Regions from separate parts of the Solwaraspora sp. WMMD792 genome, predicted to be linked through region 2. Evidence: riboswitches for the same ligand, from Rfam matches in the RefSeq annotation. Region 2 holds a riboswitch; the other holds the start of a gene.
What was found. A riboswitch is a leader RNA that binds a small molecule or an ion and turns the genes downstream of it on or off. The one in region 2 is predicted to bind thiamine pyrophosphate.
Positions count from the first base shown of each region.

Region 1: linked by a shared signal. The riboswitch ahead of O7629_RS18505 (ECF transporter S component) and the one ahead of O7629_RS30830 (thiamine phosphate synthase) in region 2 are both predicted to bind thiamine pyrophosphate.

Region 1 is NZ_JARUBH010000009.1:3,893,180-3,904,640, forward strand. Features, by position in the region: gene O7629_RS18450 (antibiotic biosynthesis monooxygenase) at 1-115, opposite strand, end outside; gene O7629_RS18455 (DUF6703 family protein) at 147-404, shown strand; gene O7629_RS18460 (metal ABC transporter substrate-binding protein) at 495-1,574, shown strand; gene O7629_RS18465 (metal ABC transporter ATP-binding protein) at 1,571-2,332, shown strand; gene O7629_RS18470 (metal ABC transporter permease) at 2,329-3,246, shown strand; gene O7629_RS18475 (metalloregulator ArsR/SmtB family transcription factor) at 3,348-3,647, shown strand; gene O7629_RS18480 (Fur family transcriptional regulator) at 3,694-4,134, shown strand; gene O7629_RS18485 (hypothetical protein) at 4,226-4,831, shown strand; gene O7629_RS18490 (DUF6328 family protein) at 4,814-5,356, opposite strand; gene O7629_RS18495 (TIGR03943 family protein) at 5,436-6,215, opposite strand; gene O7629_RS18500 (permease) at 6,212-7,168, opposite strand; TPP riboswitch at 7,441-7,546, shown strand; gene O7629_RS18505 (ECF transporter S component) at 7,543-8,142, shown strand; gene O7629_RS18510 (ABC transporter ATP-binding protein) at 8,222-9,646, shown strand; gene O7629_RS18515 (energy-coupling factor transporter transmembrane component T) at 9,667-10,443, shown strand; gene O7629_RS18520 (PHP domain-containing protein) at 10,607-11,461, shown strand, end outside.
Region 2 is NZ_JARUBH010000009.1:6,603,534-6,614,994, reverse strand. Features, by position in the region: gene O7629_RS30845 (thiazole synthase) at 1-226, opposite strand, end outside; gene thiS (sulfur carrier protein ThiS) at 232-432, opposite strand; gene thiO (glycine oxidase ThiO) at 423-1,586, opposite strand; gene O7629_RS30830 (thiamine phosphate synthase) at 1,583-2,254, opposite strand; TPP riboswitch at 2,249-2,360, opposite strand; gene O7629_RS30825 (DUF397 domain-containing protein) at 2,728-2,928, opposite strand; gene O7629_RS30820 (DUF5753 domain-containing protein) at 2,915-3,631, opposite strand; gene O7629_RS30815 (aldo/keto reductase) at 3,922-4,902, opposite strand; gene O7629_RS30810 (ATP-binding cassette domain-containing protein) at 4,931-6,607, opposite strand; gene O7629_RS30805 (methyltransferase) at 6,704-7,318, opposite strand; gene O7629_RS30800 (hypothetical protein) at 8,134-8,913, shown strand; gene truA (tRNA pseudouridine(38-40) synthase TruA) at 8,921-9,754, opposite strand; gene rplQ (50S ribosomal protein L17) at 9,895-10,470, opposite strand; gene O7629_RS30785 (DNA-directed RNA polymerase subunit alpha) at 10,505-11,461, opposite strand, start outside.

The sequences.
Region 1 (11,461 bases), 2.7 Mb from region 2:
GTGCGCCGCGCCGGTACCCCGGGCGGCCGGCCAGGGCCCGCAACGCGGCCCGGGCGCGATCGACGAAGCCGGGCGTGTCCGCCTCCGGCACGGCGAACCGGTTGACCACCAGCACGTCGAGTCCCCTCCTGACTAGAGTCGGTCGGATGCAGCCTACGCAACCGTCGCCGCCGGTCCGCCCCGGGCCGATCAGCCCGACCGGGGCGTTCCTCGCCGCCCTGGTGCTCGTCCTGGTCGGGCTCTTCGCGCCGGGCGTCGTCGGCGCGACGGCGCTGCTGGTGCTGGCCGCCGGGCTGGTCTGGTTGCTGCGTCGCAGCTGGCCGGCGGTGCCGGCCGCCGGGCGCATGTTTCGCCTGGTGGCGCTCACCCTGCTGGTGGCGGTCGCCCTCGCCAAGATCTTCTAGCCCGCTTCCGGGCCACTCGTCGCGGCCGGTACCGAATCATGCAACCATGCGTTTTTGACAATCATTATCGTCGCCACGGACAGTTGCCCGATGCACAGCCACCTCTTCCGCCGTACCGTCGCCACCACCGCAGGTGCCCTGCTGGTCCTGGGCGGCACCGCCGCCTGCGCCCAGGACGGCGGCGACGGGTCCGCCGACGACGCAACGGTCGGCGTGGTAGCCGCCTTCTACCCCTTGCAGTTCCTGGCCGAACGGATCGGCGGCGACGCCGTCACGGTGACCGGTCTCGCGCCCCCCGGAGCGGAGCCGCACGACCTGGAGCTCAGCCCTCGGCAGGTCGGTGAGGTCAGCGACGCCGACCTGGTCGTCTATCTGAGTGGCTTCCAGCCCGCCGTCGATGCCGCGGTGGAGCAGGAGGCCGGTGACCACTCCTTCGACGTGGTGGAGGTCGAGCCGCTGCTGGACGCCACCGACGGTGGGCACAGCCACGACCACGACGGCACCGACGAGCACCCCGAAGAGGACGGGCACGGCTCCGAGGAGGAACCGGGCCACGAAGACGAGGCCGACCACGCCAACGAGGCGGAGCACACCGAGGAACCCGCCGACGACCACACCGACGAGGCGGACGACCACGCCGACGAGACCGGCGCGAAGGACCCGCACCTGTGGCTGGACCCCACCCGGTTCGCCACCGTCGGTGACGCGCTGGCCGAGCGACTCGCCGCCGTCGCCCCCGACCACGCCGCCGATTTCACCGCCCGCGCCGCCGCGCTGCGCACCGAGTTGGAGGCCCTGGACACCGAGTTCGCCGAGCGGCTGGCCGACTGCGAGCGCCGGGAGATCATCACCAGTCACGCCGCCTTCGGCTACCTGGCCGTCCGCTACCAACTCGACCAGATCGCGATCACCGGGTTGAGCCCGGAGGACGAGCCGACGCCGCAGCGCCTCGCCGAGGTGATCGAGGAGGCCCGGGAGCACCAGGCGACGACGATCTTCTTCGAGACCCTGGTCAGCCCGAGCGTCGCCGAGACCATCGCCGACGAGACCGGCACCGAGACCGCGGTGCTCGATCCGATCGAGGGACTGCAGCCGGACGCCGATGACGACTATTTTTCGGTGATGCGCAACAATCTGAACAATCTGACCGCCGCCCTGGGATGTTCGTGACCGCCAGCGTCGTCCAGGTATCGCGCGGAGCGGTCGGCTACGACAACCGCTCCGTACTGCGCTCCGTCGACCTCACCGTGACCAGCGGTGAGGTCGTCGCGCTGCTGGGTGCCAACGGTTCCGGCAAGTCGACCCTGATCCGCGCCGCGCTCGGGCTGGTGCCGCTGCGCGGCGGCTCGGTGCACCTGTTCGGGGTGCCGGCCGGGCGGTTCCGGCAGTGGCACCGGATCGGCTACGTCCCGCAACGGCTCGGTGCCGGCAGCGGCGTACCGGCCACCGTCGGCGAGGTGGTCGCCTCCGGCCGACTGGCCCGTCGCGGCGTACTGCGGCCGCCCGGCGCCGCCGACCGCACCGCTGTCGCTGCGGCGCTGACCGCCGTCGGCCTCGCCGACCGGGCCCGGGACCCGGTGGCCACGCTCTCCGGCGGCCAGCAGCAGCGGACGCTGATCGCCCGCGCGCTGGCCGGCGAACCGGAGCTGCTGGTGCTCGACGAACCCACCGCCGGGGTCGACGCGGCCAGCCAGGAGGCGTTCGCCCGGGCGCTCGGCGCGTTCGTGGCCGGCAACGGTACGGTGCTCCTCGTCGCCCACGAGCTCGGTCCGCTGCAACCGCTGATCGACCGGGCCGTGGTGCTGCACCACGGCGAGGTGGTGCACGACGGCCCGGTGCCCGCGCCGGCCGGCCACCACGCGGACCCGGGACACGACCACGTCCATCCGCATGCTTCGGTGGAGCCGTCCCGGATGTGGAGCGCATGAGCATCTTCCAGTACGAGTTCATGATCCGGGCCCTGATCGGGGCCCTGGTCATCGGTCTGGCCGCCCCGGCCCTCGGCATCTATCTGGTGCAGCGTCGGATGTCGTTGATCGGCGACGGCGTCGGCCACGTGGCGCTGACCGGCGTCGGCGTCGGTCTGCTGCTGGACCGCTCCCCGGTGCTCACCGCCGTGATCGCCGCCGCGGTCGGGGCGGTCGCCATCGAGCTGCTGCGCGAACGCGGGCGTACCTCCGGTGACATGGCGCTGGCCCTGCTCTTCTACGGCGGCATCGCCGGTGGGGTGATGCTGGTCGGGCTGGCCGGCGACCGCAGCAACGCCAACCTGATGGCGTACCTGTTCGGCTCGCTCACCACCGCCTCCGTCGAGGACCTGTGGGTGATCGTGGTGCTGGCCGCAGTCGTGCTGACCGCGATGCTGCTGCTGCGGCCGGCGCTGTTCGCCATCTGCCACGACGAGGAGTACGCCCGGGTCTCCGGCCTGCCGGTGCGCACCCTCAACCTGCTGATCGCGGTGACCACCGCGGTGACCGTCACCATCGCCATGCGGGCGGTCGGTCTGCTGCTGGTCAGTGCGCTGATGGTGGTCCCGGTGGCGACCGCCCAGCAGATCACCCGGGGCTTCCGCAGCACCATGGCGATGGCGATGATCATCGGTACGGCCTCCGCCGGCGGCGGGGTGTGGCTGGCCGGTACCGCCGACACCGCGATGGGCGCGACCATCGTGATCCTGGCCATCGCCGCCTTCGCGGCCACCGCCGTCGGTGCCGGGACGTGGCGGCTGCTGCGCCGCCGGGCCGGCACGCTGGCCGTTCACCGCCGGCAGCCCCGGGAGGTCGAGCCACCCGAGGTGGTCCTGGACAGTCCCGCCGAGATGGTCCCGGAACGTCCTGCCTAGGTGTCCCGGATCGTCCCGTCTGGCGTGGTCCTGAACCGTCGGCGAGCACCGCTGAGCCGCCTGCCTGCCGATCCGGCTCCGGTATTGGTTACCGTTGCGGGGTGACGATGGCCAACGGCTACGACGGGTACGAGAGCGCCAGCGAGTTGCTGCGCGCGCTCTCGGCCCCGCTGCGGGTGGCGATCGTGACCGAGCTCGCCCAGGGCGAGCGGTGTGTCCACGAACTCGTGCAGAAGCTCGGCGCGCCGCAGCCACTGGTGTCCCAGCATCTGCGGGTGCTGCGGGGCGCGGGGGTGGTGCACGGCTCCCGACGTGGCCGGGAGATCGCGTACGCGCTGGTCGACGAACACGTCGCGCACATCGTCGCGGACGCTGTCAGCCATGCCCGGGAGGTCCGGTGAGCAGCCGCCGGCCCCGTCCCGGGCAGAACACGTCCCGGAGGCCCTGATGAGGACTGGAGACACCACGCCCGGCACCGCGGAGCCCTCGACGGTGCGCAACACCCGGCAACGCAGCGCGGTCAGCGCCATCCTCGACGAGCTCGCCGGCTTCCACAGCGCCCAGGAGCTGCACGCCATGCTGCGCCAGCGGGGCGACCGGGTCGGTCTGACCACGGTCTACCGGACGTTGCAGGGGCTGGCCGACTCCGGCGAGGTCGACGTGATGCGTCCGCCCGGCGGCGAGCACCTGTACCGGCGGTGCAGTCAGGGCCACCACCACCATCTGGTCTGCCGCTCGTGCGGCAGCGCGGTCGAGGTGGCCGGGCCGGCGGTGGAGAGTTGGGCGGAACGGATCGCGGCCCAGCACGGCTATGTCGGGGTCAGCCACACGATGGAGATCTTCGGGACCTGCCCGAAATGCGCCGCCCGGCGTACCCCGACGACGTGACCGGGCAGGCCGCCGGCTGCCGGCACTCCACGGGCCCGGCTGGCGGGACTGCGCACGCGCGATTCCGGTCCTCGTACGGCACGCTGTGCGCATGCAGATCTACGCCGACCGCTTTCCGCGCGCCGCCCGGCAACTCGCCACCGACCTGATCGTCGTCGTCTGGGTCTACCTGTGGATCCGTGCCGCCAGCTGGCTACATGACCGGGTCAGTGGGCTGGCCGACGCTGGTCGGACACTGGAGAACGCCGGCACCGGGCTGGCCGACAACCTCGCCGACGTCGGCGGCCGGGTCGGCCGGGTGCCACTGGTCGGCGACGAGCTGACCGGGCCGTTCGAGCAGGCCGCCGGGGCGGCCCGTTCGGTCGCCGCCGCCGGGCAGGAGCAGCAGGACCTGGTCGGTGAGCTGGCCCTGGTGCTGGCCGCTACGGTGCTGGTCTTCCCGCTGGGTCTGGTGCTGTTCGGCTGGTTGCCGTTGCGGGTGCGCTGGATCCGGCGGGCGAGCGCGGCGGCCCGACTGCGCGACGTACCAGCCGGGTCGGATCTGCTGGCGTTGCGGGCGCTGGCCACCCGCCCGATCGGCACCATCGCCGCGCTGGGCCCGGACGTCGCCGCCGGGTGGCGGCGGGGCGACCCGGCGGTCACCGACGCGTTGGCGGAGCTGGAGCTGCGGGCGTTGGGCCTACGTGGCCGGCGCTGACCGGCCGCCGCGCCCGGCACCACCGTCGGCACCACCGTCGCCACCCTCGTCCTCGTCGTCCTCCTCGTCGCCGTCCAGCCAGCCACGGTGCACGAACGGCAGGGCGGCCCAGAAGATCAGGAACCACACCCCGGTGAGGCCGCTGAGCACGAACGCGACCGGTCGGGGCAGGATGAAGTCGGTGACCAGCAGCACCGAGCTGACCATGGCGACCAGCATCAGGCTGAGGCCGCCGCTGGCCATCCGGTGGGCGAACCGGACCAGCTCCGGCTTACGGCCACGCCGGAAGAGCACCCGGTGGAACGCCACCGGGGAGATGATCAACGCTGCGGCGGCCGCCGCCGCCAGCAGCGCCACCACGTACACGTCCCGTTGAAACCCGTTCGTGTCGGGGAACCCGCTGCTGAACGGCAAGGTCAGCAGGAACGCGAAGAGGATCTGCACCCCGGTCTGGGCGACCCTGAGCTCCTGCAGCAGATCGGAGAAGTTGCGCTGCCAGCGTTCCTTCTCGGTCTCCCGGTCCACGTCCGCTCGTCCTCCTGCCGGACCGCCCACGCTCAACTGGCGGTCAGCAATGTGCCCCGGACGCCACGGCGGAAAACCTCTACTCGTACTGCTGCCGGGGTGCGTCGATCTGCTGCCACGACTCGACCGCCAGGTAGGGGATGCTGGCCCCGTTCACCGGGTCGGTGCCGATCCGGTCGCTGTACCGGCCGACCACCTCGATCCAGGTGTCCGCCGGCAGCCCGGTCGGAGCGCTGCCGTCCATCCCGACCTTGATCGGCCGGCCGTCGGCGGCGCAGCAGGACAACACGATCCGGGCCAGCATCGGCTCACCGTCCGGGCCGTCGGTGACAAAGCCGGTGAGCCGTACGTTGCGCCCGTCCAGCGACCGGCCCTCGTCGAAGATCGCCCGGGAGGCATAGTCGAGCACGCTGATCTCGGCCGGATCGCCGTCCGGCAGCGGCGGATAGTCCGACGATGCCTGCTCGCTGCTCAACGCGGTGCCGGCCTGCGCGACGGCGTACGAACCCAGCGCCGGCGGGGCGACCAGCAGCAGCCCGAGCACCGGCAGGATCAGCAGCCAGCCCACCCTCGGCTCGTGATGGGCGTGGCCGTGGCCGTCGTCGGCGGTGCCACCGTGCCCGTCGTCGGCGGCGTGGCCGTGCCCGGCGGGTACGCCGACGGCCGGGGCCGGTGTCGACCGCCGCCGCAGGTCGTGCCAGAGCGTCATGACCGCTGCGGCGATCAGCAGCAGGCCGGCGACGATCAGGAATGGCTGCAGCGCTTCCTTGACGTACCGCAGGTACATGTCGGTGACACTGGCCCGGACCACCGCGCCGCCGAGGAGCAGCAGTACCACGCCTTGAGCCTGCTTGTTCACAACAGCACCGTCCCCACCGCGACCGCCACCACGACGGCGATCAGGAATGTCGCCGGAGCGAACCGGTACGCGAATCTGCGCCCGAACGTGCCGGCCTGCATCGAGACAAGTTTCAGGTCGACCATCGGGCCGACGACCAGGAAGACCAGCCGTGAGGTGAGCGAGAACTGCGACAGCGAGGCCGCGACGAAGGCGTCCGCCTCGGAGCAGATCGACAACAGCACGGCGAGTACGGCGAGCGCCAGGATGGACAGCACCGGGTTGTCGGCGAGGGTCTGCAGCCAGCGCTCCGGCACCAGCACGTTGATGCTGGCGGCGGCCATCGCCCCGATCACCAGGAACCCGCCGGCGTGCATGATGTCGTGCCGGACCGCCGCCCAGAACGCCCGCGCCCGGGACAGGTCGTCCAGGTCGGGCCGGTGCGGCAGGCGGATCCAGTCGGTGCGCCCCAGCCGCAGCCACAGCCAGCCCATCACGACCGCGACGAGCAGACTGGCGACGCCCCGGCCGACGACCATCTCGGGGTTGTTCGGGAAGGCGACCGCCGTGGCCACCAGCACGATCGGGTTGATCGCCGGGGCGGCGAGCAGGAATGCCAGCGCGGCGGCCGGTGTCACGCCCCGACGGATCAGCGACCCGGCGATCGGCACCGAGCCGCACTCGCAGCCGGGCAGCACCACCCCTGCGGCGCTGGCCACCGGCACCGCCAGCGCCGGGTGTTTCGGCAGCGCCTTCGCCCAGAACGACCGGGGTACGAAGACCGCGATCACCGCGGAGAGCACCACCCCGAAGACGAGGAACGGCATCGCCTGGACCATCACCGAGACGAAGACCGTGGTCCAGGTCTGCAGCCGGGGGTCGGAGATCAGGTTGGCCAACGGCTCGCGGAAGATCACCAGCCCGATCAGCAGGAAGGCGAGCACCTCCACCGAGCCGACCCGGTCACCGAACAGCCGGCGTCGGGGTGGTCGTGGGCCACCGGGCGGCCCGGCGCCGCCGCCGGGCCCGGGCAGGTCGTCGTCGGCCGGTGCGGCCCAGTCGATCTCGTCGCCTGGGCGCGTCCGACGCGTCACGGTGCGATCGGCAGCGGTCACGGCGGGCTGGTCCCCTCGCTGGTGTGAAGGCGGGCAGTTCACGATAACCCGCGCAGGGGTGCCGGCCACCACACCGAGACGCGCCCACTGTCCCTGAGGTGCCACCGGTGCTAGCGTCGGTGGCACAACCTGATGTCCCACAGGGGAGCGCACGTAGCGCTGAGAGTGCGGGGAGTCCCGCAGACCCTCGAACCTGATCTGGGTAATGCCAGCGCAGGGAGTTGGAGCGAGCTATGCCGCAGCAATCTTTGCCCGCCGACCGTAGCTGGCGGACCGTCGACATCGTGGTCGCCTCGGTGATCGCCGTCGCGTTCGGGGTGGTCTTCTGGCTGTGGGGGTTGATCTGGACCGCCACCGAGGCCGCGTTCACCTTCTTCCCGCCCGCTCAGGCGGTGCTGTACGGGGTGTGGCTGGTGCCGGCCGTGCTCGGCGCACTGGTGATCCGCAAACCGGGGGCCGCGCTGTTCTGCGAGCTGGTCGCCGCGATCGTCTCGGCCGCGTTGGGCAGCCAGTGGGGCGCCGTGGTGATCGTGCAGGGGCTGGCCCAGGGGGTCGGTGCCGAACTGGTCTTCCTGGCGGTGGCGTACCGCTCGTTCCGGCTGCCGGTGGCGCTGGCCGCCGGTGCGGCCGCCGGGCTCGGCGCGGCGATCTTCGACCAGATCCGCTACTACGCGCCGTACGACCTGGTCAGTTTCCGGATTCCGATCTTCATCGTCACCGTGGTCAGCGCGATCGTGCTGGCCGGTGCCGGCAGCGTGGCGCTGACCCGGGCGCTGGCGCGCACCGGGGTGCTCGACCGGTTCCCCGCCGGCCGCGACCGCGCCACGGTGTGAGCCGGCCGGGGCCGCACCACCGGATGAGCCGGCCGGGGCCGGCCGGGGCCGTGGCGATCGAGCTGGGGTTGACCAGGTCGTGAGCCGGCTGGAGCTGCGCGGGTTCGGCTGGCGGCACGCCGGCCGTCGGGCCTGGGCGGTCCGCGACGTCGACCTGAGCGTCGATGCCGGCGAGCGGGTCCTGCTGCTCGGGCCGTCGGGGGCCGGCAAGAGCACGCTGCTGGCGGCGATCGCCGGGCTGCTGCCCGCCGACTCGGGCGAGCAGGCCGGCACGGTCACCGTCGACGGGCTCGACCCGCGCAAGGCCCGCGAGCGGGTCGGCATCGTCTTCCAGGACCCGCAGAGCCAGCTGGTGATGGCGCGCAGCGGCGACGACGTCGCCTTCGGGCTGGAAAACCGGGGAGTGCCGGCCGAGCAGATCTGGCCACGGGTGGACGCCGCGCTGGCCCGGGTCGGTTTCCGGTACGGCCGGGACCGGCCGACGGCCGCGCTGTCCGGCGGCGAGCAGCAGCGACTGGCCCTGGCCGGGGCGCTCGCCCTGCGGCCGGGTCTGCTGCTGCTGGACGAGCCGACCGCGAACCTGGACCCGGCCGGTGCCGACCTGGTCCGCGACGCCGTCGCCGGGGCGCTCGACGGGGACCGGGACACCACGCTGGTGATCGTCGAACACCGGGTGGCGCAGGCGCTGCCGCTGGTCGACCGGGTGGTGGTGCTGTCCGCCGGTGGCGGCGTGCGGGCCGACGGCAAGCCGGACGAGATCTTCGACCGGTACGGCGGGCAACTGGCCGCCGACGGTGTCTGGGTGCCCGATCAGCCGTTGCCGCAGCGCGGTGGTTCCGCCGCCCCGGCCGGTGAGCCGTTGCTGATCGCCGACCGGGTCGGGCTGGTGCCCCGGCTCGCCCCGCTCTCCGACGACGTGCCGGTACGCGCTGGCGAGGCGCTGGCCGTGCTGGGGCCCAACGGTGCCGGCAAGACCACGCTGGCCCTGCTGCTCGGCGGGCTGGTCGCGGCCACCGACGGAGCGGTCCGGGCCACCGCCGCGTTGACCGGCGACGGCCGGGTCGGTCCGGCCCCGCACCGGTGGCGGGCGCCGGAGCTGGTCCGCCGGATCGGCAACGTGTTCCAGAACCCGGAGCACCAGTTCGTCGCCACCACGGTGGCCGACGAGCTGGCTCTCGGCCCGCGCCGCTGCGGGCTGCCGGAGTCGGCCGTCGCGCCGGTGGTCGACGAGCTGCTGCACCGGCTGCGACTGGACCGGCTGGCGGCGGCCAACCCGTACACCCTCTCCGGTGGTGAGGCGCGGCGGCTGAGTGTGGCGACCGCCCTGGCCACCGCGCCCCGCCTGCTGGTGCTCGACGAGCCGACGTTCGGCCAGGACCGGCGCACCTGGCTCGAATTGGTCGCGCTGCTCGGTGAGCTGCGCGACGCCGGGCACGGGATCGTGACGGTGACCCACGACGTCGACCTCGTCGCCGCGCTCGCCGACCGGCGGCTGACCCTGTGAGCCGACCGACGGCTGACCCTGTGACCGGCGGCGCGTTGGCCCGCCGTAACCCGGTGGCGAAGCTCGCCGCCGCGCTGGTCTTCTCGGTGCTGCTGCTGGCCACCCTGGACCCGCTGGCGCCGGCCGTCGCGATCGCCGTCGAGCTGGCCGTGGTCCCACTGTTCGGGTTGGGCTACCGTGCCCTGCTGCGCCGGATGGCGCCGCTGCTGCTGAGCGCCGCCGGCGTGCTGGTCACCCTGACGCTGTTCGCCGCCGAACGGACCGGCCCGGTGCTGCTCGCCGCCGGGCCGGTGCTGGTGACCAGCGGCGTGCTGGTCACCGCGCTCGGACTGGCGTTGCGGCTGCTGGCCGTGGCGCTGCCCGGGGTGCTGGTCTTCGCCACCACCGACCCGACCGACCTGGCCGACGCCCTGGTGCAGAACGTCAAGGCCCCGCCCCGGTTCGCGATCGGGGCGCTCGCCGCGTTCCGCCTGGTGCCGATGCTGACCGCCGAGTGGCAGTTGCTGGCGATGGCCCGCCGGGCCCGGGGCATCGACGCGGGCCGCAACCCGGTGCGCCGGCTCCGGTTGTTCGCGGCGACCGCCTTCGGGTTGCTGGTGCTGGCGATCCGTCGGGGCACCCGGCTGGCCACCGCGATGGATGCCCGGGGGTTCGACGCGGGTATCCCCCGGACCAGCGCCCGGCGGCAACGGTTCGGGGCGGCCGACGCGGCTCTGGTCGTCGGTGCCGCGATCGCCGCCGGCGGGTCGCTGGCGGTCAGTTTCGCCGCCGGGGTCTTCCGCCCGGTGATCGGCTGAGCCTGCCGGCAGACCGCGCCGCAGGTCAACAGTGGTGTGACTGATGCATACATGGCTACACCTTCACGGCACGTGCGCCGCGACGACGGCGGTACGTCGCCTGTTGTTTCCCCTCCTCCACGAGATTGACCGCGACAAAGTTGATCTGGGAGGCGAAGCAGGGATGGGAAACCACCACCACCATCACCACCACGACCACGCGGCGACCGGTGCCGACGTACCGGCACCACTCGACCTGTCGGTGCCGGACGCCGAACTGTCGCCGACCGAGGCGTCCCGGCGTACCTTCCTGCGTAACGCCGGGCTGCTCGGAGCCGGCGCGGCCGCGTCGTCGGTGCTGGCCGGCGGGCACGCCGCGCACGCCGCACCGGCCAACGACCACGCCGGCGGCGGCACCGGCGGTGGCCAGGCCAACGACGGCGAGTTTGTCTGGCTGGCCGGCGACCACCACATCCACACCCAGTACAGCTCGGACGCCATGTACCGGGTGGTCGACCAGGCCAAGCACGCCCGCGCGTACGGTCTGGACTGGATCGTCATCACCGACCACGGCAACGCCACCCACTCCCGCATCGGGGTGGAGAAGGTCAACCCGGACATCGTCGAGACCCGCAAGGAAATCAAGGACCTGCTGATCTACCAGGGCCTGGAGTGGAACATCCCGTCCGCCGAGCACGGCACGGTCTTCGTCCAGCCGGGGCCGAACGAGGTCGCCGTACTCAAGCAGTTCGAGACCGATTACGACGGCTCGGTGAACGGCACCAGCAGCCCGAGCCCGGAGAACGAGGCGCTCGCCATCGCCGGCATCAAGTTCCTCGGTGACGAGGTCCGCCGGCGCCGGATCGGCGGTGCGCTGTTCCTGGCCAACCACCCGTCCCGGCGGGGCGTCGACTCGCCGCACGAGGTGCGGGCCTGGCGCGACGCCGACCCGACCGTGGCGGTCGGCATGGAGGGCGCGCCCGGTCACCAGGCGTCCAGCCTGCCGGCACCGAACGGCCCGGGTCGCGGTCGCGGCTAC
Region 2 (11,461 bases):
TGTAGCAGCCGGCGGTGTTCGGCAGCAGCCGTACGCCGCAGCGCTCCAGCAGGTCGAGCAGGCCGCCGTGCATGGTGGCGGCGCTGTCCACCCGGCGCAGCGCGACGGTGACCAGCCCGGTGCCACTGGCCGTGATCGCCTGCTCCAGGATGTGCAGGTTGGCGGCACCGCCGGTGCCGAGGATCAGCCGGGAGTCGAAACTGTGCCCGGCAACGGTGAACGGCATCCGACTCACCCGCCCTGCGCCGCGATCAGCACCTCGACCCGGTCGCCGTCGCACAGCTGCTCGGCCGACCAGCCGCTGCGCGGCACCACTTCACCGTTGACGGCGACAGCGACGCCGCGTGCCCGGTCGGTGACCGCCCGGACGACGTCGACCAGCAAAGTCCCGGTCGGCGCGGTCATCGGTGCCCCGTTGACGATCAACTCCACGGCTGCTCCTCCCTCGCGATCTCGCTGGTCGCGGCGGTGAACCGGGCCGGCTGGAACGGTGCCAGCGCCGGATCCGGGTCGCCCCCGGCCGCCAGGTCTGCGATCAGGTCGGCGGTCACCGGGGTCAGCACGATGCCGTGCCGGTGGTGCCCGGTCGCCACCAGCACTTCCCGGCCTGCGGTGCCGCCGGCCGAGTTGACCTCGGGCTGCTGGTGCCAGCCGAGCAGCGGCGCGTTGTCCGGGGTGCCGGGCCGGGCCGCCGCCTGTGCCTCGACCATCTCGTACTCGGCGATCTCCGGCAGCAGGTCGGCGGCGGCGCGCAGCAACTCCAGCACCGCTCCAGCGGTGACGGTGGTGTCGACGCGCTCCTCGACGGTGGCGCCGACGACCACCTCACCGTCGGCGCGCGGCACCAGGTAGACGTGCCGGCCGTCGGCGTACCCCCGGATCACGTGCCGGAACCCGACGGCGCCGGCGGGTGCCCGCAGCCGCAAAATCTGGCCTTTCACCGGGCGGACCGGCAGCCCGGTCAGCGCCGCCGATCCGCAGCCGGCGGCGACCACGACGACCCGCGCGTCCAGTGCGGAAAGATCGGTGACCGGCTGCGGGACGACGGTCACCCCGGCCCGGTCCAACGCGGTGTCCAACGCCGCGACCAGCCGACGCGGGTCGACCTGGTGGTCGTCAGGCATCAGCGCACCGCCACGCACCCTCGGCGCCAGCGCCGGTTCGCGCTCGCGCAGCGCCGTGGCGCGCAGCAGCGTGATCGGCAGGTCCAGACTCTGCTGGTACGCCCAGAGCCGCTCCGCCTCGCGCCGGTCGTCGCCGGTGAGCGTGACGACCAGCGTGCCGTCGGTGCGGTAGCCGATGTCCTGGCCGGTGACGGTGGTCAGCTCGGCGGCGAACGCCGGCCAGCGGGCCGCCGATTCGACCAGCAGCCGGGTCAGCTCAGCCTCGCCGAAGTGCGACTCGGCGACCGGGGCGAGCATCCCGGCGGCCACCGAGGACGCCCCGGACCCGGGTGCCGGATCGTAGAGCACGGTACGCAGCCCGCGCTTGGCGCACCGCCAGGCGATACTCATCCCGATCGGCCCGCCGCCGACCACCGCGACATCGGCCCGGCCGTTGGCGTTTCCGCTGCCTGTCACCGTCATGCCGGCGCTCCGTCGGCGGCGGCCGGCCGTTGCCGTACCGCCGCCAGCAGCTCAGCCGTGGCCCGCCCCGGGTCGGTGGCGGCGGCGATCGCGCCGACCACCGCGACCCCGTGCGCCCCGGCGGCCAGCAGGTCCGGCACCCGGTCCACAGTGATCCCGGCGATCGCCACCACCGGTACGTCGACGGCGGCGACGACGGCGGCCAGCCCAGCCGGCCCGATCGGGTCGGGCAGCCCGGTCTTGGTGCCGGTGGCGTAGCACGGACCGACCCCCAGGTACGTCGCCCCGGCAGCGACCGCCGCCCGCCCGGTGGCCGGGTCGCGGGCGGTGGCGCCGAGGACCGCGTCCGGGCCGAGCACCCGGCGGGCGGCGTCGACCGGCAGGTCCAGCGCGCCGACGTGCGCGCCGGCCGCGCCGGTGGCGAGCGCGACGTGCAGCCGGTCGTTGACCAGGCAGGTCACCTGGTACGCGGCACATTCGGCGACCGCGCGGCCGGTCAGCTCGTATGCGTCCCGGTCCGACATGTCGTCCTCGACCCGGACCTGCACGACCAGGTCGGCGGCGGCGTCGGCGGACCGCGCGGCCGCGAGCGCGGCCCGCAGTACGCCGAGCGGGTCACGCCCGGGTCGGGTGTCGGTGATCAGATGCAGTCGCCCAAGGGACGGCACGGCAACGCTCCTCCCTGCGCCGGCATTACCCGGATCAGGTTCGACGGTCGGAGGCCGCGTCAGCCTCCCTCTCAGCCCGGTGCACCGGGCTCCCGTGGGTTACTTGCCTGTTACCGTACGACGGTCTCGTCGATCCGCCAAGGGCCGATCCGAGGCAACCTTCGGTCGCTGCCCACCCCGCCGCTGTCGGCCGTGACCAGGCTCACCATCAGCTGGACGGACGAAGATCACGCGCAGCCCGGATGCGTCATTGGCGCAGGTGACTACCGGTAGTCATGCTATTTTCGGTAGCGCAGGAGGCCCTTCGGGGTTCCCGCAGCCGCCTTGGGGCCCGCTCACGCGGGCCCTTTGTGCGTCTGGCGTGCCGGATTCCAACACCACGTGTGGTAGACCCGTGGTTGCACCCAGGACCACATGCGCTCGTTGGCGACGGCCGCCCTACGCGATCCTCTGGTCGGCCGGACCCAGAAGCGTTAGCTGGTGAAGGTGCCAGCCCTCGCGGCGGCGACGAAGCTCGACCAGCTTGCCGGGGCGATCACCAGCACCGGACCAGCCGGATCCTTCGAGTCCCGCACCCCGACGACCCCGCCCAGCCCGTCAGCCACCTCGACACATTGGCCCTGGTTGTTCGACCGGCTGATCTTCCGCCAGTTGGCGGAACTAAAGTCGATCACCGTCGTACTCCCTCGCCGTCCGCCAGAGCAGATCGCGGCTGCGCTGCTCGTCCATTGCCAGATCACCCACGCCGCTGAAGCTCCAAGCATAGCTGTCGCGCTCGTCCGGCCGGTCCAGGAAGAGCGCGCCGGTCAGACCCTCCACGTAGACAGTGGTCGGTTCGTATTTTTCCGGGAAATCCAGAACTATGAACGAACCGTGGGCCATCAGACCGGCATGTAGCCCTGCGCTGAACGGCAGCACCCGGATCGAGACGTTCGGCAGTTCGCTGGCCTGGGCGAGACGCCGGAGTTGGCCAGCCATGATCTGTGCACCGCCGATCGGCCGGCGCAGGATCGCTTCGTCCAGCAGGATGTCAAACCTGGGCAGGTACGGCTCGAGCCGGGTCAGCAGCCGCGCGCGGCGCATCCGCACCTCGACCCTGCGCTCGACCTCCTCGGCAGGTACCTCGTCCTGGTTCATGCTGAACACCGCAGTCGCGTACTCGCGGGTCTGCAACACGCCAGGGACGAAGCACGTGTGGTACTGGCGGAGCGCTGAAGCAGCCTCTTCGAGACCTATGTAGAGCTCGAACCAGGACGGGATGCTGGCGTAGTCGTGCCACCAGCCCTCACCGCGCTCCATCCGCAGCAGCTTGGTCGCCGACCACTCCAACTCCCGAGCCGCCGTGGTCTGCGGAACACGGGCCAGCCGCTCCCGCAACCGACGCAGCTCCCGACCGAGCTGCCGCCGCGGCACCGACGAGTTCAACAATGCTGCGGGCACGTTGCCACCTCCTGATATGCCACTCACCGACGACAGAATGATCGACAGACGACATTCACTATCGAGTGGACATATCTCTACCACAACGCCACGACGCCATTGCTGAACCGCTAATTGATCATCGGCGGAAGTCCAGCCGAGGAGACAAGATCATGTGAGGCTCAGATACCTTACGAGCGCGACGTAGGGTATCTGAGCCTCACATGATCTTGTGGATGCAGTTCCGGTCAGCTCAGCGAGCCGCCGGGGCCGGCGGGCTCCGGCAGGATCGACCGCAGTTCGGCGAGGTCGGCGGCGTCCGGCTGCCAGGTCCCGGCGGCGGCGTTCGCCCGTACCTGCTCGGGGGTGGTCGCCCCGGCGATCACCGACGCCACGGCCGGCTGCGCGGCCAGGCCGCCGATCGCGACGGTGAGCAGCGGCAGGTTTCGCTTCGCGGCGTACGCGTCGAGGGCCTCGATGACGTCCCACGGCGCCCCGGCGAGCCGGGCGGCGTACCGGCTGCTCTCGCCGGCCAGCCGGCTGCCGGGCGGCGGCGCCTCACTCCGGCGGTACTTGCCGGTCAACAGCCCGTCGGCGAGCGGGAAGTACGGCAGCAGCCCCAGTCCGAAGCGCTGGCAGGCCGGCACCACTTCCTGCTCCACCCGCCGGTCCAGCAGGTTGTACTCGTTCTGCGCACTGACGAACGGCGACAGCCCACCGGTACGCGCGGTCCACGCCGCATCGGCGATCTGCCAGCCGGCAAAGTTCGAGCAGCCCAGATAGCGGACCTTGCCGCCGCGTACCAGGTCGTCCAGGGCCTGCAGGGTCTCCTCGATCGGGGTGACCGGGTCCGGCTCGTGGAACTGGTACAGGTCGATGTGGTCGGTGCCGAGTCGACGCAACGACGCCTCGACGGCCCGCACGATGTACCGCCGCGAGCCGCGTACCCCGTGGTCGACGCCGTTCATCCCCGACATGTCCATGCCGAACTTGGTGGCCAGCACCACGTCGTCACGGCGGCCGCGCAGCGCCGCCCCGAGCTGTTCCTCGGAACCGCCCGAAGGCGTGCCGTAGATGTCGGCGGTGTCGAACAGGGTGATCCCGGCGTCGATCGCCGCGTCGACCACCGCCCGGGTGCCGGCGGCGTCGAGCTTGCGGCCGAAGTTGTTGCAGCCGACCCCGACCGCCGACACCATCAGCCCGGAGTTGCCCAACCGGCGGTAGATCATCTCAGTCACACCGGCCAGCCTACGACGGTCAACGGACGTCCCAGACCGGCTCGGGGACCTCGACCACCTCGCCGTCGCCCTGGAACAGCACGAACCGGTCGAACGACCGGCTGAACCAACGGTCGTGGGTGACCGCGATCACCGTACCCTCGAAGGCCTTCAGCCCTTCCTCCAGCGCCTCCGCCGACGCCAGGTCCAGGTTGTCGGTCGGCTCGTCGAGCAGCAGCAGGGTCGCGCCGGACAACTCCAGCAGCAGCACCAGGAACCGGGCCTGCTGGCCACCGGAGAGGGTGCCGAACCGCTGGTCGCCCTGGCCGGCCAGGTCGTAGCGGGACAGCACGGCCATCGCCGCGTGCCGGTCCATCCCGTCGCGGTGGTCGTCGCCGCGCCACAGTACGTCGGCGAGGGTCTGGTCGAGCAGTTCCGGCCGGTCGTGGGTCTGCGAGAAGTGGCCGGGACGCACCCGGGCGCCGAGCCGGACCATGCCGTCGTGGGCCACCGGGGCCAGCGTCGCGCCGGCGATCGGGCCGGCCGCCGGGTCCGGGTCGGTGCCGCCCCGGGCCAGCAACCGCAGGAAGTGCGACTTGCCGGTGCCGTTGGCGCCGAGCACCGCGACCCGGTCGCCGTACCAGATCTCCAGGTCAAACGGGTAGGTCAGCCCGTCAAGCTCCAGCTGCTCGCAGATCACCGCCCGTTTGCCGGTGCGGCCGCCGGACAGCCGCATCCGCAGCGACTGGTCCTTCGGTGGCAGCGGCGGCGGGCCGGCCTCCTCGAACTTGCGCAGCCGGGTCTGCGCGGCCTGGTACCGCGAGGCCAACCCGTCGTTGTACGCCGCCTTCTGCTTGTACATCAGCATCAGCTCGCGCAGCTTCTCGTGCTCCTCGTCCCACCGGCGACGCTGCTCCTCCAGCCGGGCGTGCCGGGCGACCCGCGCGGAGTGCCAGCTGGCGAAGCCGCCCGGATGGGTCCACGCGGAGCCGCCTTCGACGGCGACCACCCGGTCGGCGGTCTGGGCCAGCAGCTCCCGGTCATGCGAGACGTAGAGCACCGACTTGGTCGACTCGCGCAGCCGCTGCTCCAGCCACCGTTTCCCGGGTACGTCGAGGAAGTTGTCCGGCTCGTCGAGCAGCAGCACCTCGTCGGTGCCACGCAGCAGCAACTCCAACGCGAACCGTTTCTGCTGTCCACCGGAGAGTGTCCGGACGGGACGGTCATGGACCCGTTCCCACGGCAGGTCGAGCACGGCGGTGGCCACCGTGTCGAAGACGACCTCGGCCTCGTAGCCGCCGGCTTCGCCCCAGGCGGCGAGGGCGTTGGCGTACCCGATCTGGGTTTTCTCGGCGGCGGCCGGGGTCGCGCCGGCGGCCTCCGCGGCATGCACGGCCCGTTCGGCGGCGGCGAGCCGTTCTCCTGCGGCCCGCAGCGGCGGCGGGGCGAGCGACAGTGCCAGGTCGGCGAGGGTACGGTCGTCGCCGATCATGCCGATGAACTGCCGCATCACGCCGAGCCCGCCGGCGCGGGCGACTGCTCCGGTGGCCACCGGCAGGTCACCGGCGACCATCCGCAGCAGCGTCGTCTTGCCGGCGCCGTTCGGACCGACCAGTGCCACCTTCGCACCCTCACCGACCCGGAACGACACGTCGGCAAAGAGCTCCCGACCATCCGGCAGGGTGTGCCCCACCGCGGCCACGTCCACGTATCCCACCCAGGCATGGTGCCTGATCGGGCCTGTCGTCGGCAGCTGAGATTCGCGCCGCCGGCTGGGCGTCCGGCACTGGCTCTGGCTTACCTGGCCTACCGGTCAGTCGGCGTGGTGGGTGACCCGCAGCACCCGGTAGCCCTTCTGGCTGGCGTGCCGATCCACCTGCCAGCCCTGCTCCCGCAGCCACTGCTGCACCGAGTCGCCGCCCAGGTAGCGGGCGATGACCAGCCAGCCGACGCCGCCCGGGGCGAGGCGGGGCAGCCAGCGGGCGAGCAGGGCGTGCAGTTCCGCCTTGCCGACCCTGATCGGCGGGTTGGACCACAGCTGGGTGAAGGTGAGCTCCGGCGGCACGCAATCCGGATCAGCAACCCGGACCCGGTCGGCGACGCCGAGCCGGTCGGCGTTGAGCAGGGTGAGCTCGCGGGCGCGGGCGTTGACGTCCACCGCGTAGACCGTTGCGGCCGGTGCCTGGTCGGCCAGCACGCAGGTGATCGGGCCGTACCCGCAGCCGAGGTCGAGGAAGGGACCGGGGTCGGTCGGCGCGGGCAGGTCGGCCTTGCGCAGCAGTACGGCGGTGCCCGGGTCGAGCCGGCCGGCGGAGAACACCCCGGCGGCGGCGGTCAGCGGGTAGTCGCGCCCGGCCACCGTGAACTCGATCTCCGACCGTACGTCCGCGGTGCCGGGTTGCGGGCTGAAGTAGTGGTCGCCGGTCACCGGGGCATTGTCGCCCAACCTGGGTACGGCGTTGACGGCGGTCACCACGATCGATAGGGCTTATGCCCGATCTTCAATTGATGCAAGTCTTGACCGGCAGCTCTCCCCCCAATCCGTCCGTTACTCTGTGCGATATGACGTACGGGTACGAATCCGGCGCGGACCGCCGGCCGATTCGACCCGATCAATCGGCTCGGCCGCCGGGGTCCGCCGGTGTACCGCCGACGCCACCGCGCCCCCGGCCCCAGCCGACACCCCGAGCACACCCCGGTGGACAGCCGTCACCGCGACCGCGCCCCGGGGCCCAGCCGCCGCCGGGAGCACACCCCCGCGCCCAGCCCCAACCGCATCCCCGCGCTCAGCCCCAACCGCATCCGGGGCTGCCGAGTCGGCCGCCGCCTGCCGCACCGCCGCCGGGTGCCGGGCCGGCGCACTACGCCGTACCGCGCGGCACCGGGCCGGCGCGCTACGCCGTACCGCCGCCGGGCGTCGCGCCGCCGCAGCGCGGTGCCGGCCCGGCACACTACGCTGTGCCACCGCCGCAGGCATTCCGGCCCCCGCCGGCATTCCCGCCGCCGGCCGCACCGAGCCCGGCGGGCGGCGCGCCGCCCGCCGGCGGACCTACCGCGCCCGGATCGCCTCGGAGTCCCAGGACACGTCGTCAGGCCGGACGTCGGCGGCCGGGCACCGCCCCGCCGCCGGGCAGGACCCCCCGACCGCGTCGACCCCCGACCGACGGTCCCACTGAACCTCACGGCCGGCGACCGACCGGGCCGGCCACGGCAGTGTGGTCGTCGACAAAGCTGTGGCAGGTCGTGATCAGCGGCGTCGCCGTCCTGCTGATGCTCGGCGTCTGCGGGCTGAGCTCGTACTTCATCGTCGTGGACGAACGTAACGGGCGGGCGGCGGCGGGTGCACCGGCGGCGGCACCGACCGTGGTCCCCCGGGACATCAGCTCCCGGGAGGCCGACCCGCAGCCGCTCACCGTTGAGGAGGTCTTCCCGACCGGTGACATCGTGATCGACCCGGCCGAGCCGCCGTACCGGCTGCTGAAGACCCAGATCGAGGAGCGCTGCCGGGCGGCGGTCGCCGGCGACATCGGCACCCTGCTCGACGAGCTCGGCTGCAACCAGGTGGTCCGCGGCACGCTACGGTCACCGACCGGCGAGTACCTGATCACCACCGGGGTGTTCAATCTGGCCGACGCCTCCGGCGCGGAATGGGCACACACCCGGATCAAGCCGATGGTCGACGAGGAGAAGGGCCGCTTTCAGGGCATGATCGCCGACGAGGGGACCGAGGCGATCGCGCTCTCCTCCGCCCAGGTCGGCTGGCACTCGCTCGGCCACTTCCTGATGTACTGCGTGATCGCCCGCGCCGACAGCGAACCGGTGCCCGCCGACGACCCGTACGCCCGGCAGATCCTCTTCGACATGCTGCAACTGCACCTGCAGGCGAACGTGCTGGAGAAGCGGGCAGTGCAACCGGCAGCACCGGACGAGCCGGCCGAGTCCGACGGCGATCCCGCAGCGGCCGACGGCGAGTCGGCACCGGATGCAGCCGACGCCGGGGCCGACGCGGCAGCAGCTCGGTGACCGGCCGTCAGTCGGCAGCCGGTAGCCGCAGCCGGCGGGTGACGCTGGCGCGGGCCGCGTAACCTGCCGGGTCGGTGGGGTAGCCGACCTCGACCAGGGTGAGTCCGTGCGGCGGGGCGACGGTGACCTCACTGGACCGTTCCCGCCGGGTCAGCAGGCTGCCCGGCCAGTCGACCGGCCGGCGGCCGTCACCGACGAACAGCATCGCCCCGACCAGGCTACGCACCATCGCCTGGCAGAACGCGTCCGCCTGTACGGTGCCGATCAGTGTCCCGTCCGCGTCCCGGTGCCAGTCCAGCCGGGTGATCTGCCGGATCGTGGTGGCGTGCTCCTTGCGCCGGCAGTACGCGGCGAAGTCGTGCTCGCCGACCAGCTCGGCGGCGGCGGCGTTCAGCGCGGCCAGGTCGAGCGGACGGGGCCAGGCGAGGGTGTCGTGCCGGCGCAGCGGCTCCGCACCGTACGGGGCGTCGGTGACCCGGTAGGCGTACCGCCGGTAGGTGGCCGCGAACCGGGCCTCGAAGTCGGCCGGCACCTCGGTGACCGCCCGCACCCGGACGTCGCGGGGCAGCGTACCGGCGAACCGGCGCAGCAGCGTCGCGGACCGTTCGCTCCACACCTCGGCCGGCACGTCGAGGTGGCACACCTGGCCGGTGGCGTGCACCCCCGCGTCGGTACGCCCGGCCACGGTCAGCCCAAGTGCGACGCCTGGCCCGAACGCCCGGTCCAGGGCCTCGGTCAGCACCCCGGCGACGGTCCGCCGCTGCGGCTGCACCGCCCAGCCGGAGAAGTCGGTGCCGTCGTACGCGACATCGAGCCGCAGCCGGACGTACCCCTGCCGCACCTGATCCTCCTGTGTCGGATGGTTGCCGGAAAGGTCGCGTGGTTGCCGGAAAGACGGTGGGACCCGACGCCGCTGTCGCAGCGCCGGGTCCCACCGGATGTGGTCGTCACCGACCAGGCCGTGTCGCCCTAATCGGCGGCTCAGGCCTTGTTGTCGCCTTCGCCGGCCGGGGCGGCCTGGGTGGCAGCGGTGTCGGTGTCACCGGAGGCCGACACCGGCGGCTCGGCGTCCTGGTCGGCCGCGGTGTCCGCGTCGGTACGCGCGGCCGGTGCCTCGTCGGCACCGGCGAGCGCCTCGACCTTGTCCTGCTGGGCGGCCGCCCGACGGTCGGCCTTGGCCGGCGCCGGGGTGGTCACCACCAGCTCCTCGACCAGCTCGATGATCGCCATCGGGGCGTTGTCGCCCTTACGCGGTCCGGTCTTCACGATCCGGGTGTAGCCACCCGGACGGTTGGCGAACCGGGGCGCGATCTGGTCGAACAGCTCGAAGACCACGTCCTTGTCCCGCACGACGGTCAGCACCCGACGGCGCGAGTGCAGGTCGCCCCGCTTGGCCTTGGTGATCAGCTGCTCCGCGAGGGGACGCAGCCGCTTCGCCTTGGTCTCGGTGGTCTTGATCTTGCCGTACCGGAACAGCGAGGTGGCCAGGTTGGCCAGCATCATCCGCTCGTGCGCGGGGCTGCCGCCGAGGCGGGGGCCCTTGGTGGGCGTGGGCATGGTTGGTGCTCCTCAGTGGTGGCGGCAGCCGGCGTTACAGCTGCTCGGTCTCGCGGTAGTCGTCGGTGTCGTAGTCGGCTTCGCTGAAGGAGTCCACGACGTGTGCCGGGTCGAAGTTGGGCGCCGAATCCTTCAGACCCAGCCCCATCCCGGCGAGCTTCATCTTGACCTCGTCGATCGACTTCTGACCGAAATTCCTTATATCGAGGAGGTCCGCTTCGGTCCGCCCGATCAGCTCGCCGACGCTGTTGATGCCCTCGCGCTTGAGGCAGTTGTACGACCGTACGGTCAGGTCCAGCTCCTCGATCGGCAGCGCCAGGTCAGCGGCCAGCTGGGCGTCCTGCGGCGACGGCCCGATGTCGATGCCCTCCGCGGTCTCGTCCAGCTCGCGGGCCAGGCCGAACAGCTCGACCAGGGTGGAGCCGGCCGAGGCCAGCGCGGTACGCGGCCCGATCGACGCCTTGGTCTCGACGTCGATGATCAGCCGGTCGAAGTCGGTCCGCTGCTCGACCCGGGTCGCCTCCACCCGGTAGGTGACCTTGAGCACCGGCGAGTAGATCGAGTCGACCGGGATCCGGCCGATCTCGGCACCGGCCTGCTTGTTCTGCGCGGCGGTGACGTACCCGCGACCCCGCTCGACGGTGAGCTCCATGTCGAGGCGGCCCTTGCCGTTGAGGGTGGCCAACTTGAGGTCCGGGTTGTGCACCGAGACCCCGGCCGGCGGCTGGATGTCTCCGGCGGTCACGTCACCGGGGCCCTGCTTGCGCAGGTACATGCTGACCGGCTCGTCGTGCTCGGAGCTGACGCACAGCTCCTTGACGTTCATGACCAGCTCGACCACGTCCTCCTTGACGCCGGGGATCGTGGTGAACTCGTGCAGCACGCCGTCGATCTTGATGCTGGTGACCGCCGCGCCCGGAATGGAGCTGAGCAGGGTACGCCGCAGCGAGTTGCCGAGCGTGTAGCCGAAACCCGGCTCCAACGGCTCGAT